3 regions of the Shewanella sp. SM69 genome follow, and region 3 is predicted to be linked to each of the others. Evidence: predicted binding sites of a transcription regulator. Region 3 holds the regulator's gene; each other region holds the start of a gene.
The links. Region 3 encodes MetJ, which represses methionine synthesis genes. Its sites were predicted from a motif close to TAGACGTCTAGACGTCTA; they were not measured.

Region 1: metE (5-methyltetrahydropteroyltriglutamate--homocysteine S-methyltransferase) is a predicted target of MetJ. The motif match lies at 2,998-3,015, and genes of this name have one in related genera.
Region 2: msrA (peptide-methionine (S)-S-oxide reductase MsrA) is a predicted target of MetJ. The motif match lies at 2,569-2,586, and genes of this name have one in related genera.

Annotation. Positions count from the first base shown of each region.
Region 1 covers NZ_JAKKRV010000004.1:208,235-213,091, reverse strand. The annotation lists gene L5M37_RS08335 (TonB-dependent receptor) at 1-932, shown strand, start outside; gene L5M37_RS08330 (HDOD domain-containing protein) at 1,212-1,940, shown strand; gene L5M37_RS08325 (LysR family transcriptional regulator) at 2,020-2,925, opposite strand; gene metE (5-methyltetrahydropteroyltriglutamate--homocysteine S-methyltransferase) at 3,125-4,857, shown strand, end outside.
Region 2 covers NZ_JAKKRV010000011.1:33,750-38,606, reverse strand. The annotation lists gene seqA (replication initiation negative regulator SeqA) at 1-238, shown strand, start outside; gene pgm (phosphoglucomutase (alpha-D-glucose-1,6-bisphosphate-dependent)) at 312-1,964, shown strand; gene msrA (peptide-methionine (S)-S-oxide reductase MsrA) at 2,077-2,556, opposite strand; gene astE (succinylglutamate desuccinylase) at 2,887-3,921, shown strand; gene L5M37_RS15145 (thiamine pyrophosphate-dependent dehydrogenase E1 component subunit alpha) at 4,084-4,857, shown strand, end outside.
Region 3 covers NZ_JAKKRV010000008.1:167,077-171,933, forward strand. The annotation lists gene L5M37_RS12890 (bifunctional aspartate kinase/homoserine dehydrogenase II) at 1-891, opposite strand, end outside; gene metB (cystathionine gamma-synthase) at 903-2,066, opposite strand; gene metJ (met regulon transcriptional regulator MetJ) at 2,279-2,593, shown strand; gene L5M37_RS12905 (sulfite exporter TauE/SafE family protein) at 2,728-3,471, shown strand; gene nrfD (NrfD/PsrC family molybdoenzyme membrane anchor subunit) at 3,577-4,524, opposite strand; gene L5M37_RS12915 (4Fe-4S dicluster domain-containing protein) at 4,527-4,857, opposite strand, start outside.

The sequences.
Region 1 (4,857 bases), on a different contig from region 3:
GTGGCAAGGCTGATTTTGACACTATGGCGCGCAGTAATGTGCAGCAAATGCAAAGCGCCTATCTACAAGCTACAGTGCCTTTAAGCCATACTTTAAGTTACGTTGTGGGTGGCCGTTATGCGCGGGTGACCGATGAGTTAGTCGATGGCAATGTCTATCCTAATGGCATGGATTTAGACGAAAATGCCCACGCATTCGAACTGGGTTTAAATTACCGCCCAACTGCGGAGCACAGACTCTATGTGCGCGCCGATGATAACTTCCGTTTTGCCAAAGTGGATGAGCAAGCTTATACATCGCCGGGCGTATTTGGCTTAAAGCCGCAAACTGGCCGTTCCTATGAGGCGGGTTGGGATTGGGCTGTCGCTAGTCAAACCCTGCGAGTCAGCCTATATCGTCTCGATTTAGAGGATGAAATTGTTTATGACTCGAGTGCAGTTAAACCCATAGGTGGTAATTTCAACGGTGCAAACGTCAATGCCGACGCTTCTCGTCGTTATGGCGCGGGTGCCGATTGGGATTGGCAGATCACTAAAGCGCTGCAGCTAGGGCTGGAATATAACTATACCGACGCCGAATTTACCGATGGTGCTAACGATGGCAAAGAGCTGTCTTGGGTGGCAAAACACACGGGACGCGGTTATGTCAGCATGGATTTTGCTGAGCATTTCCAAGTATTTGCCGAAGCTATCTACACGGGTGATCGTTTTATCGAAGGCGATAACGCTAATCAAGGTGATAAGCTAGCAAGTTACGTGCTTGGTAATTTAGCCTTGAATTATAATCGTGATGCTTGGCTTGCCAGTCTGCGTATCGATAATGTATTCGATAAAGATTATGTCAGTGCTGGTTATTACGGTGGCGATTGGGGGGATAGTTACTATTCTGGTCGAGGCCGTGATATCCGTTTCACTGTGGGCTACCGCTTCTAAATATTAATGAGCTATTTAATAACAAAGCCAGACTCAGTCTGGCTTTTTATTTTTTACGCTGAGTTCAAAGAATAAATCTTAAAATAGGTATAGTCTTGAATATCGTTTTAGTAGAGTGGTTTAATTGTCGTTATCTATAGTGTTAGCGGGCAGTCATTACTAAATAGGAGTAATTTATATTTTACTCTGCTGTTTATGGCTGAAATTCTTAGTATTTTAGGTATGATGTGAGCTGTAACCGAATCATCTTATTGTTAATAAACAGGTGTAAAGTGTCTTATGACTGATCTTGAGCAACAGGTTTTTACTCAAGTTAGAGCTATCATAGCGAACGAAGAGCAAGTGATTGGCCGCCGAGGAATTCTAATTCCACTCAAAAAAGCGATCCTTGCTGAAGGCGACATTCGTAATGTGATTGACATTATCTCGAGCGATCCCGCATTGGCAGCGCACATGCTTATGCGCAGTAATTCCGCACAGGCTGCTGTAGTGGAAAATCACAAAACTCGTTCGTTGAAAGAAGCTTTGATCCGCTTAGGTCAAGTTAATATCTATCGCTACGCCTTTACGTTCTATTTAAAAGAACGCCTCGATGAACTGCCACAGCCCTATAAAAAGTTGGTCCAAGGTTATTGGAAGCTGACTGAAGATATTGCAACGGATGCGGTAGATAGCTTAGCGGATATGGAAGGTGTGGAGGTTGATGCTGACGAAGTACAAACCTTAGCTCTGTTCAGTGTGTTCGGCCAAATTATCGCACTGACCGCATTTGCCTATTTAAATGCTAATGCCGAACAGTCATTTCCTTTAAGTGTGATTAAGTCATTGATTGATAATCAACAACAGACCTTAACCATCGAAGCGTTCGAGGCGTTAGATCTCGATCAGGATCTGCGTCAAGAATTTATGATCGCCCATAATTTGCGTCAGACCCGTAATCCTAATTCATCAGGGTTGATACTGCGCCGTGTCTTGTCTATGCGTGGATTGTTGATGAATCCGCTGTAATTTGTCGATGCTATGAAATAGTCATTTGACTCAATAAACAAGCCTGCATTCGCAGGCTTTTTACTCTATGTCACCCGCATTAATTCGTCTTCTGCTGGCGGGATAAACCTTCCCTCGCCACCAGTTGTAACCAATTTTGGATCAATGCAGAGTTAGCACTGTGGCGGCGATAGGCACCAAATAGCGGTCGTTTCAGACCTTCTTGGCCGAGTTTTACCGTAGCGAGACTCAGTCCATGTCCTTCATTAATCGACCAGCTTGGCAGTGCGGCTATGCCGTCTTTACAGGCGATGCGTTGCAATAACATCATTGTTAAATCACAGGTTTTTTGCTCGCCCGCCTCTATGCCCGCAGGCTCTAAAAAGTGGCGATAAATATCTAAACGCGTCAACGGCACTGGATAACTGATAATAGGCAAGTGTGCTAATTGCTTAGGGGTGACATAGGCTTCTTTTGCTAAGGGATGATCTTTTGCAACCACTAATTTCACTTCAAAATCAAACAAATGCTGGTAGGCGAGTGAATGCCCAGGCACAGGATCTGAGGTTAATACAATATCCAGTTCACCCATTTCTAAGGCATTGAGCGAGTCGAACAGGTGACGGCTCGACAAGTCTAACTCGGCAGTTGGATGATCTTGCCTAAATTGTTCCATTACAGGCATTAACCAGCGAAAACAGCTATGGCACTCAATGCCGACTCGCAACTGATTAGTTTCGGTTTCCAGCCCATTCTTCAAATCTGTCTCGGTTTCTAACACCTTAGGCAAAATCTCTTCGGCCAGATGCAACAGGCGTGCACCTTCTTGGGTGAATGACAGTGGCTTACTCTTACGCACAAAAATGGGCGAGTTAATCCTTTGCTCCAACTCCTTAATCTGGTGGGAGAGGGCGGATTGAGTGACAAAACGTTTTTTGGCTGCGCCCGCCAAACTGCCGCTTTCTTTCAGGGCCATTAAGGTTCGCAGGTGTCTTAGTTCGATCATGTTCACTCCAAGTGAATTTCGCTCATGTTGTGCTTGAAATCAATTCGGTTGCTGGCATAGAGACTAACACAATAAACTTCTAGACGTCCAGACGCCCATTGTTATTTATCAGGCTGAAGTGCTGAAAAGTGCCAAGAGAAAACAATCTGGTGGGTGTAAGTGCCGAATATGGCTTATCTCAAATAAAGGAAGATAGAGTATGCAATTAAATAGTCTTGGGTTTCCCCGTATTGGGCGTCGTCGTGAATTGAAATTTGCCTTAGAAAAATACTGGCGTGGTGAGAGCACTCAGGTGGAATTACGTGAAGTGGCGAGTGAACTTCGCCGCACCCATTGGCAGTGGCAAGCTGCTGCGGGCATTGAGCAAGTTCCCGTAGGTGATTTTGCCTTTTATGATCAAGTGCTGACCTTAAGCGCGACTTTAAATGCCATTCCTGAGCGTCATCGTGGTGAAGGGACAATCGATCTCGATACTTTATTCCGTGTTGCCCGCGGCAGAGCGCCAACGGGCCAAGATGCGCCTGCCTCTGAAATGACCAAGTATTTCAATACTAACTATCACTACCTGGTACCTGAGCTCAGCCAAAACCAAGAGTTTTCGATTGCCTATGAGCAGTTCTTTGATGAAGTCAGCGAAGCGCAGTCCTTAGGTTATAAAGCAAAACCTGTGCTACTCGGCCCTGTTAGCTACTTGTACCTAGCTAAAACCGTGGGCCAAGAGTTTGATAAGTTAAGCTTATTACCCAATTTATTAACTGCTTATGCTGACATTTTGGCGCGTTTTGCTGCTCAGGGTGTGCAATGGGTACAGCTCGATGAGCCCATTCTAGCATTGGAGTTAGATGGCGAATGGCAAGCGGCGATCACTGAGGCGTATCAAGCCCTCAGCACTGCGAAGGTGAAGATCCTTCTTACCAGTTATTACGGCGGTATCGCACACCATCAAGCGCTGGTATCGGCCTTGCCAGTCGCGGGGTTGCATGTCGATTTAGTCACAGCGCCGGATCAATTGGCAGTCTTTGCCAATGCGCTTGGTCAAGATCAAATTCTGTCGGCGGGTGTGGTCAATGGTCGCAACGTGTGGGCGGCAGAGGCGGATTTGATTGCCGAACGCATAGGCGCGGTGGCCCGTGATCTCGGAGATCGCTTGTGGATCGGTACTTCTTGCTCACTCCTGCATAGCCCTGTGGATTTAGAGGTGGAAGCCACGCTTGAGCCCGCGCTGCGTCAACAACTCGCGTTTGCGAAGCAAAAATTACTCGAACTGGCCAATGTGCGCCAATTGCTACTGGCACCTGAATCGGCCGCGGCAAAAGAGATTGTGCAAACCTGTTTGGCACGCCGTGAGGCGAAAGCGCAGGCCGCCGACAGTCAAGTGATTGCCCGCGTTGCCGCGTTGACATCTGCCGATTATGAGCGCGTCAGTGATTTCAGCGTACGCCAAGCAGTGCAGCAGCAGAAATACCGTTTACCTCTGTTGCCGACCACCACCATTGGCTCCTTCCCACAAACACCTGCAATCCGTGGACTACGCAGTCGTTGGCGCAAGGGCGATCTGAGTGATGCACAATATACAGAGCAATTACAACAAGTCACCCGCGATACTATCGACCGCCAGCTTAAACTCGGTATCGATGTACTGGTTCATGGTGAGGCCGAGCGCAACGATATGGTGGAATACTTTGGTGAGCAGCTTGCGGGCGTTGGCTTTACCAAAAATGGTTGGGTGCAAAGTTATGGCTCACGCTGTGTTAAGCCGCCGTTGATCTATGGTGATGTCAGTCGTCCAAAGGCGATGACGGTCGATTGGGCCGAGTTTGCCCAAAGTCTCACCGACAAGCCTGTAAAAGGCATGCTGACTGGCCCAGTGACGATTCTGCATTGGTCATTCGCCCGTGAAGATATCGGCCGCGATGTGATTGCGACTCAGCT
Region 2 (4,857 bases), on a different contig from region 3:
CCCAGAGCAATTCTCACAAATTCTGCAGATCCAAGGGCGCGATCGTTTGTATTTTGCTCGCTCTAAGGAGCAACTGCTCGAAGCGAGTGCTTCGGCTAACCCAAAAGAAATTGGTGCAAGTGGTTTCTGGGTAACGAGTAACAACAATACCGCCAAGAAACGCACTATTTTATCGGAAGTTTTAGTGCAATTTGGTTGTGATGCGACAGTAGCTGCGGGCATCGCCGAGCGCGTTTAATCCGCGGGTGAGCCAAGTTAGTACGACATTTTTCTACTTTTTCTAATTGTAATTGAGTGCAGGAGAGCCATAGGTGGCAATACATCAAAGGGCAGGACAAATCGCTAATCAGACGGATCTGGTCAATATTCCAAAACTGATGAGCCATTATTACAGCATCACGCCAAATATAGATGACGTACAACAACGCGTCACCTTTGGCACTTCTGGGCACAGAGGCTGCGCCTTCAATGGCAGTTTTAACCAACAACACATTTGGGCGATTACCCAAGCTGTGGTGGACTACCGTCAATCGGCAAATATCGATGGGCCGCTGATCCTTGGGATTGACACCCATGCGTTATCCTATGCGGCCTATTTGTCGGCCATTGAAGTGCTGGCGGCAAATAAAGTCACAGTGAAAATCCAACAGAACGACGGATTTACGCCAACGCCAGTGGTTTCCCATGGGGTGATTTGCGCCAATCGCGAAGCCAATATTACGGGTGCGGCATTGTCCGATGGTTTGATCATTACGCCTTCCCATAATCCTCCTCAGGACGGTGGCATCAAGTACAATCCACCCCATGGTGGACCGGCCGAAGGTAATATCACGGCTTGGATTGAATCGCGGGCCAATGATTACTTGCGCCAAGCGTTAGCTGGCGTGCAAAAATTAGCGTATGCCAAAGCGCTGGCATCAGGCTATGTCAACGCCATTGATTTGATCACGCCCTATGTGGCTGATTTAGAAAATGTTATCGACATGCAGGCGATTGCCAACGCTAAGCTGCGTATCGGCGTTGACCCGCTCGGTGGTTCAGGGATTTTCTATTGGGCACCGATTGCCGCGCGTTATGGGCTCGATATCACCTTAGTCAATGATAAGGTTGATCCAAGCTTTAGCTTTATGCCGCTGGATAAAGACGGCAAAATCCGCATGGATTGCTCATCTCCCTACGCGATGGCCGGGTTACTCGCCCATAAAGAATCCTTTGATTTATGCCTTGGTAATGATCCCGATTATGACCGTCACGGCATAGTTTGCCCTGGTACGGGTTTGATGGATCCGAATCATTATCTTGCGGTCGCTATTGATTATTTACTGACACACAGACCAGATTGGAGCGATACCTTAGCCATAGGTAAAACCTTAGTATCGAGTGCGCTTATCGATAAAATCTGTGCTTTCCACGGCAAAACGTTACTCGAAGTGCCAGTGGGCTTTAAGTGGTTTGTCGACGGTTTAGCCGAAGCCACAATCGCCTTTGGCGGTGAAGAGAGTGCTGGCGCGGCATTTTTACGCCGTGATGGCTCTACTTGGTGTACGGATAAAGACGGTTTTATTCTAGGGTTACTTGCGGCAGAAATTCTTGCGGTGACAGGTAAAACCCCAGGTCAGCGTCACCAAGAGTTAGTAAAACAATTTGGCCAAAGTTTCTATAAGCGTATCGATAGCCCAATCAGCCTTGAAAACAAAGCCAAGTTTGCTTTGCTCAATGCCGATACCTTAAATGCCACTGTGCTTGCAGGTGAGACAATCGAAAACGTGTTAACCCATGCGCCAGGCAATAATGCGGCAATTGGCGGCATCAAAGTTACCACAGCTAATGGGTGGTTTGCGGCACGTCCATCGGGCACTGAAGCGTTATTTAAAATCTACGGCGAAAGTTTTATCAGTGAGCAGCATTTAGCTGAAATCATCAAAGATGCGCAGGCATTAATTGATAAGGCGCTAAACGCTTAATGCAGCAGTAGGTTTATAAAGTATCAAAAACAAACGCACTCAGATTTGAGTGCGTTTTTGTTTGTGTCTAATTCAGCTGTGAGTAGTTGATCTCATGCTGATTTGACCGTATTTAGTACTCGATATGACAACTCGGTAAGTTATTCTTATCGATGTAATTTTGATGATATTCCTCAGCCACATGGAACTGTTGAAGTGGCACTATTTCAGTGACGATATGGCGTAATCCCCAACGGCCCGAGCGGGCAAAAGCTAACTTTGAGGCTTCTGCGGCCGCTTTTTGCTCACGGTCGTGGAAGAAAATGGTGCTGCGATATTGAGTGCCAATATCTCCGCCTTGCATGTTCAGACTCGTTGGATTGTGGTTTTTCCAAAATACATCGAGCAAGTCTTCATAACTAACAAGGGCGGGATCGAATTCCACTTGCACCACTTCGGCATGGCCCGTTTTGCCTTTTTTGACTTCTTCATAGGTTGTCGCCGCATTATTGCCGCCCATATAGCCGCAGGTGGCATTCGATACGCCGTTCACTTGTCTAAAAAAATACTCTACGCCCCAGAAACAGCCGGCACCAAAGGTTGCTAACGCCATAATTAAATCCAATAGAAGTCTAGATGGCTAAGGATTGTGATAAAACTTGAGTGCAAAAGCAAGCCTCAAGCTGGAATATTTATCATGGGAAATTCTTAGGGAATGTCCTAAGAATTTAACAATCAGCTTAGTTGAATGTCATTCCGCTTAAAACTGGGTCCTACGGCAATAAATGTCTGAGAACAGCACTAAAAACATGTGTTAGTATTGAAGCCGTTTTTTAGGTGCGAGTGAGACTAACCGCGGTGAGATAAATGCTTAAGTGGTTATTACTGCCTGTACTTATGCTACTGCGCCAATACTGTTACACATCATTATAAGGAGAATTCTGTGTTACAAGCTCTGTTAGATTCAAAGGATTTTTTAGCGCTCACCTTAGCCCATCCTGAACAGTTCGATGGCGAATTTTCATTTAACTTAGGCGATCATACTCAAGTGGAAGTGTGGGATACCGGTGTTATTGTTTTCGAACCAATACAGAATGAAGGAAAAGATATTGTGCTTTCCTGCGGTGTTCACGGTAACGAGACCGCGCCCATTGAACTCTGCAATAGCTTAATTAAACAACTTCTACAGCAAAAGATCATCGCAAAGCAGCGCACTTTATTTCTCATTGGTAACCCATTAGCGATTAATAACGGCACGCGGATTATTGACGAAAACATGAATCGTCTATTTAGTGGTGAGCATTCCAATCCACCAGGGTTAGTGAACCCTGAGCGAGTACGCGCGAAAAAACTCGAAGCCTATGTCGATCGTTTTTATACTGCGGTTGCCGATGGACGTCAGCGCATCCATTATGATTTGCACACGGCGATGCGCGCCTCGAAGCATGAAAAGTTCGCTATCTATCCCTATCGTCCAGGGCGCGCATTTAGCGGCGAGCAAATTATGTTTTTAGCCGCAAGCGGCGTCGATACAGTACTTTTCCACCACGAACCGACCACGACCTTCAGCTATTTTTCCTCTGAACGTTACGGCGCTGATGCCTTTACTATTGAGCTTGGCAAAGTGTATCCCATGGGGCAGAACGACATGACGCGTTTTATCGCCACCCATGAAATGTTCATGCGCTTGATCACCGCTAAGCCGTTGGAGCTGGATGCATTTGATGCCGATAAGGTTAACTTGTACCAAGTGTGCCGCGTCATCAATAAACATTTCGATGATTTTGAATTTACCTTCGCAACTGATGTCGAAAACTTCAGATCTTTCCCGAAGGGCTTTGTTTTAGCGCGGGAAGGTGGGCAAGAAATTAAAGTGGAACATGAGTTTGAGTCTGTCGTGTTCCCTAATGCCAAAGTGCCTATTGGCAATCGCACTGTGATTTGCCTGATCCCTGCGGTGAATGCGGACGTGCGTTAGGCTTGTAAAGCAATATATACATGCGTGGCAGGGATAACTTGTGGTTTGAGCTATGCCAATGGTTGATAGGTAGTTTACGTTAACGTAATGTTCGTCGGGCATATTCGTATAAACAGACGCATCAAAACGCTTTGATGCGTAATGAGATAACAAGAGCACAATATGAGCAAAGCAACACTCAACACTGATACAGTGCACCGTGTCGGCTTCTTGGATAAGGCATCGCTACACATTCCTATCCTTCGAATTCTACAAGCCGACGGAACCACTTATGAAACCGCGGTTTTGCCTGTGATAGATGAAACCTTAGCCACTAAAATTTACGATACCTGTGTATTCACTCGGGTACTTGATGAACGTATGCTTGGCGCCCAGCGTCAAGGGCGCATCAGCTTCTACATGACCTGTACGGGTGAAGAAGCGGCGATTGTCGGCAGTGTGGCCGCACTCGATCAAGAAGATGTGATCCTCGCACAATATCGTGAGCATGCGGCGCTGCGTTATCGCGGCTTTACCACTGAACAGTTTATGAATCAGATGTTCAGTAACGAGAAAGATCTTGGTAAAGGTCGCCAAATGCCAATCCATTACGGCAGTGCGGCATTGCATTATCAAACGATTTCGTCACCGTTAGCCACGCAAATCCCGCAGGCGACTGGTGTGGGCTACAGCTTAAAAATGCAAGGTAAGCGCAAAGTCGCGGTTTGTTATTTTGGCGAAGGCGCTGCATCGGAAGGGGATTTTCATGCTGGCCTAAACATGGCCGCGGTACTGAAATGCCCAGTGATTTTCTTCTGTCGTAACAATGGCTACGCGATTTCTACCCCCACTGAAGAGCAGTTTGCTGGAAACGGTATTGCCAGCCGCGGTGTGGGTTATGGCATGCACACCATTCGTGTAGACGGCAATGACATGTTGGCCGTGTTAGCGGCAACC
Region 3 (4,857 bases):
CGCCGACGAACTGTGGGGAGCGATCAAGGTAAAGTCAGTGTGGGACGCATAACTTGAACGCACAGCTAAGCTCACTTCGGTATTGAATAACGGCTGCAAAGTGCGCGAATGCAATACTGGCGAGCCTAAACGCGCTAGGCGATCGGCTTCGGCAAGTGACATGCTTTTCAGTAACTTGGCATCGTTGATTTTATTAGGATCGGCGTTGAACACCCCTTCCACATCGGTCCAAATGGTCACGCGCTCGATATCGGCAAGGCTGGCAATCAGGCTGGCACTAAAATCTGAACCATTACGGCCAAGTAATAGGGTATCGCCACGCTCGTTAGCACAGATAAAACCTGTGATCACTAAGCGTTCATTTGGGTGGGCGGCTAATAGGGCTTGTACTTTAGCGCGGGATTCTTGTACCCGAATTTGCGGCACAGCGGCTTCATCGGCCACTAAAATTGAACAGGCATCCACATGGCTTGCCGCCACGCCAGATTCGCGCAGCAGCGCCGCCATTAAACGTGCCGACCAACGTTCGCCAAAGCTCACCACATGGTTGATTTGATATTCGTTGCGCTCGTCTAAGGACAACAAGCTGATGAGTTGCGCTTTATCTGTGGCCAAACGCTCACGCAGATCGCGGGCTTGTTCATTCGACAACAACTGCTCAATCAACCCCTGTTGGTAGCTGATCAGCACTTGTAACTCTTCTTGCCATAGCTGACCCGCATCACGCAGCGCTAATAATTTATACAGGAAATTCGTGCTTTTACCCGCCGCAGAGACCACAACGAGATCATCACTATGACCGTGGGTTAACAGGATATGGGCGACTCGGCGATAACAATCGGCATCCGCTAAACTGGAGCCACCAAATTTATGTAAGTGACAACGTGCCATCTATTATTCCTCTACTGACAAGCCGCAACGGCGGCTAATCCTGCTTGAATATCTGCAACTAAATCGGCGGCATCTTCAATACCCACCGATAGACGCAATAGGGTGTCCTTAATACCAGCCTCGAAGCGCGCTTGCGGCTCCATGGCTCTGTGGGTCATAGTGGCGGGCACTGCCACTAAACTTTCGACGCCACCTAAACTTTCCGCCACACTAAATAAGCTGAGTGCACCTAAAAAGGCCACGACTTCGGCCTCACCGCCTTTGAGCTCAAAACTCAGCATAGCGCCAAAGCCCTGTTGTTGCTTGGCCGCAATGGCATGACCTGGGTGATCCGCAAGACCGGGATAATAGACTTTGCTCACCACAGGGCTTTGCGTTAATACCTCAATAATACGCTGGGCATTGGTTTGATGCTCGCGAATACGCACCGCTAAGGTACGTAGGCCGCGCAGGGTCAGATAACTGTCAAAGGCTGACCCCGTTAAGCCTAGAGTGTTCGACCACCAATGTAAGCTTTCGCCGATTTGCGCGTCTTTGGCGACCACAGCGCCGCCGACCACATCGCTATGACCATTGATATATTTAGTGGTGGAGTGGATAACGATATCCGCGCCTAACAATAGGGGTTGTTGCAATATCGGCGATAAAAAGGTGTTATCGACCACCACCAGCGCGCCGACCTCATGGCTCGCCTTAGCAATGGCTTCGATATCTACCACACGCAATAACGGGTTCGATGGGGTTTCGAGCCACACAATCTTAGGATTCTGCGCAATGGCGGCGGCTAACGCTTGGTTGTCGGTTTGGTCGACCACAATGAGCTTAAACTGGCCTTTCTTCGCCAAGTTGGTAAATAAACGGTAGGAACCACCATAGCAATCATGGGGCACAACTAATAGGTCATCGGGGCCGAGCAAAGTCGTCACTAAGGTGATGGCCGCCATGCCAGTGCACGTCACTATGCCAGTGGCGCCCTTTTCTAATTGGGCTAATGCTTCGCCTAAAATGCAGCGCGTTGGGTTGCCTGAACGACTGTAATCGAATTCGCGGGGATTTTTATGACCATCGAAGGCGTAATTAGTCGACAAATAAATCGGTGGCACAACTGCGCCATATTGAGTATCGCTTTCGATACCCTGACGCACTGCCAGTGTGGCTAATTGACGCTCTGCCATGGGGGGACTCCTAAATTCGGTAGACTGATAGAGATGTCTGGACGTCTAAATGTACCTAAGCCCAACGCCATCGTCAATAGGCGTGAAGACGTTTAGACGTCTGAACATAAAGAAATCTGTTTGCAATCACAAAGAAATAGTAGCAATAATTTGACTGTTCTTTGTAAGGGTTTAAAATCTGCCCCGAATTTAGCGTTATAACAGGTGAGTCAATGACTGAATGGAATGGGGAATACATCAGCCCCTATGCTGAACATGGCAAGAAGAATGAACAAGTAAAAAAAATTACTGTGTCTATTCCGCTCAAAGTGCTTAAGGTCCTCACGGACGAACGTACTCGTCGTCAGGTCAATAATTTGCGTCACGCCACCAACAGCGAGCTGTTGTGTGAGGCATTTTTGCACGCCTACACTGGCCAGCCATTGCCCAACGATGAAGATCTGTCAAAAGATAACCCAGACAGCATTCCCGCCGAAGCCAAGTTGTTGATGGATCAAATGGGAATAGAGTGGGAAGACATGGAATAGCGACTCGTCGCTTTCAAAGTCATATCACAGTGCTCATCAATAGGGATCGTTAACGATCCCTTTTTGTTTATACCCAAGCGACTTCAAACTTTAAATTTCACCATCTTGAGTTGGTTTGGGATATAGGAAATCCTATGTTTTCTATGATAGATCCACAGACACTCGCCTTAGCCTCGCTGGTCGTGTTTCTGGGCGCCTTAACCCAAAGTCTGATTGGGTTTGGGCTTGCGGTTGTCGCCAGTCCTTTGCTGTATATCGTCGATCCACAACTTGTACCTGCGCCTGTTATTGCTATGGGTTTCTCCATCGCCCTGCTGACCTTAGTGCGTGAACGAGGTCACTTAGAATTCAATGGCTTGCAATATGCGCTCCTAGGTCGCGTGCCCGGCGGTTTTATCGGCGCGAGTTTATTGCTGTTTGCGCCTCAACCTATACTCGGTTTATCCATCGCCGCCATTGTGACTGTCGCAGTGATCCTCAGCCTGTATAAATTCAGCCTGCCAGTGAATAAGAAAACCCTCTTCGGTGCGGGCGTGGTTTCAGGGATCTTCGGCAATATTGCCGCTATTGGTGGCCCGCCGATGGCGATTCTATTGTCAGGCAAAGACGCTTCGCAGTTTCGCGCCGCCCTGTCGGCCTTCTTCATTTTTAGCTCCACCATAGCTATGGTCATTCTGGCGATCACTGGCTTATTAGAATTGAAGCACCTGTGGCTGTCGTTGATGTTGCTACCTTCTGTGCTTTTAGGGTATTTAGTCGCGGGGCGATTGGTGGGCAGTGTCGATAAAGACAAGACTAAAATGGCGACATTAGTCCTGTGCAGTATCAGCGCCTTAGTGCTAACGGTGAAGTCGGTTATCGAGTTATTGCCCCAATAAGCGCTCTGCTTGTACTGGCAAACCTTCTCAAAACTCAAACAATAAAAAGCACTGACATTGCCAGTGCTTTTTCTTTATCTATCAATATGTAAAGCCAGCTTACACTCAGCTTAAATAGCTTTGCCCTGCGTACACAATAAAGTGTCTTAGAGCGAGTACGCCCGTTAAGCTCGCACAAGCCACCATGATCATCGCGCCCTTAGTGTGGCGAGTAGCGGCTGGTAACAACATGAACAGCAATGGAATACCAAAGCCGATACCGACAACGCCTATCCAGAACACGCTTGCCCATAGCCCAGAGGTTAACGATGCTAAGGCCGCAGCCGCCGCGCCGCCCTTGAAGTACAAGGCGCAGAACAACATGAACAGGAACAAGATTTCAATCGCCATCACAGGCAACTCTAAACCGTGCATCTTGACTAAAGTTTTATCGTGGCTGTCAGTTTTAAATAACAAGAGTGCCAGTACCGCGTTTGCCGCAGCGCCCGCCGATAAACCCGACACTAAAAACAGCGCAGGCAGTACCGCAGTGTTGAGCATAGGGTAAGCATTCATCGCCGAAATTAAGAAGCCAGTGTAAGCCCCTACGCCAATGGCGAGGACAAACAACAATACTTCAATCAGCTTTCGAAATGGCATAAGTAACTTAGCGATAGGCGCTAGGAAACCCAACCCCCATTTTGGTAAGTCATCCCGCAGCACAATAATGGCGTACGCAAAGGCTAAGGGAGAATACGCCAGCAGCGCCAGCACCCCAATGGCCATCACAGACTGGAAGTTATAGTGAATTAAGATCAACCAGAAGTGGAAGGGTTTGGTTAAATCAAACACTAAGCAGGCTAAACCTAAGCTAATCGCCACAGGTCCAATAATGGCGGCCGCCTTAAGAATGCTGCTTTCGGCTCCGGTGCTGAGTTCCTTATTCGCCCAGCGTAAACCAATGCCAATCAATAAACTGCCCGCGGATAACCCCGCCATAAACAGGTAAACGGCGATGACCCAGTGCCAAGTGACAGGATCATATTGCGCCATGTCGCCCCAAGTATTGTTCATAATCAAATCCCCCCTCTCTTGGTAGGAACGCGATATACCCTAGGTTTAGTGCCTAAATGGGTTTTATCTTGGTATGTGATTTTAGTGTTGAGCATGATAGCCACGTCACTCAGCGGATCATTAGCATCGCCAAACACTAAGGCATCGGTTGGACACACAGTCACACACGCTGGCTCTTCGCCCCGTGCTAAACGACTGTCTTTACAGAAGTTACACTTATCCGCCGCCTTGGTTTCTGGGTTCATAAAGCGCACTTTATAAGGGCACGCTGCCACACAGTACATACAGCCGACACACTTCTCGGTATGGATAGAGATAATGCCGTCTTCACCC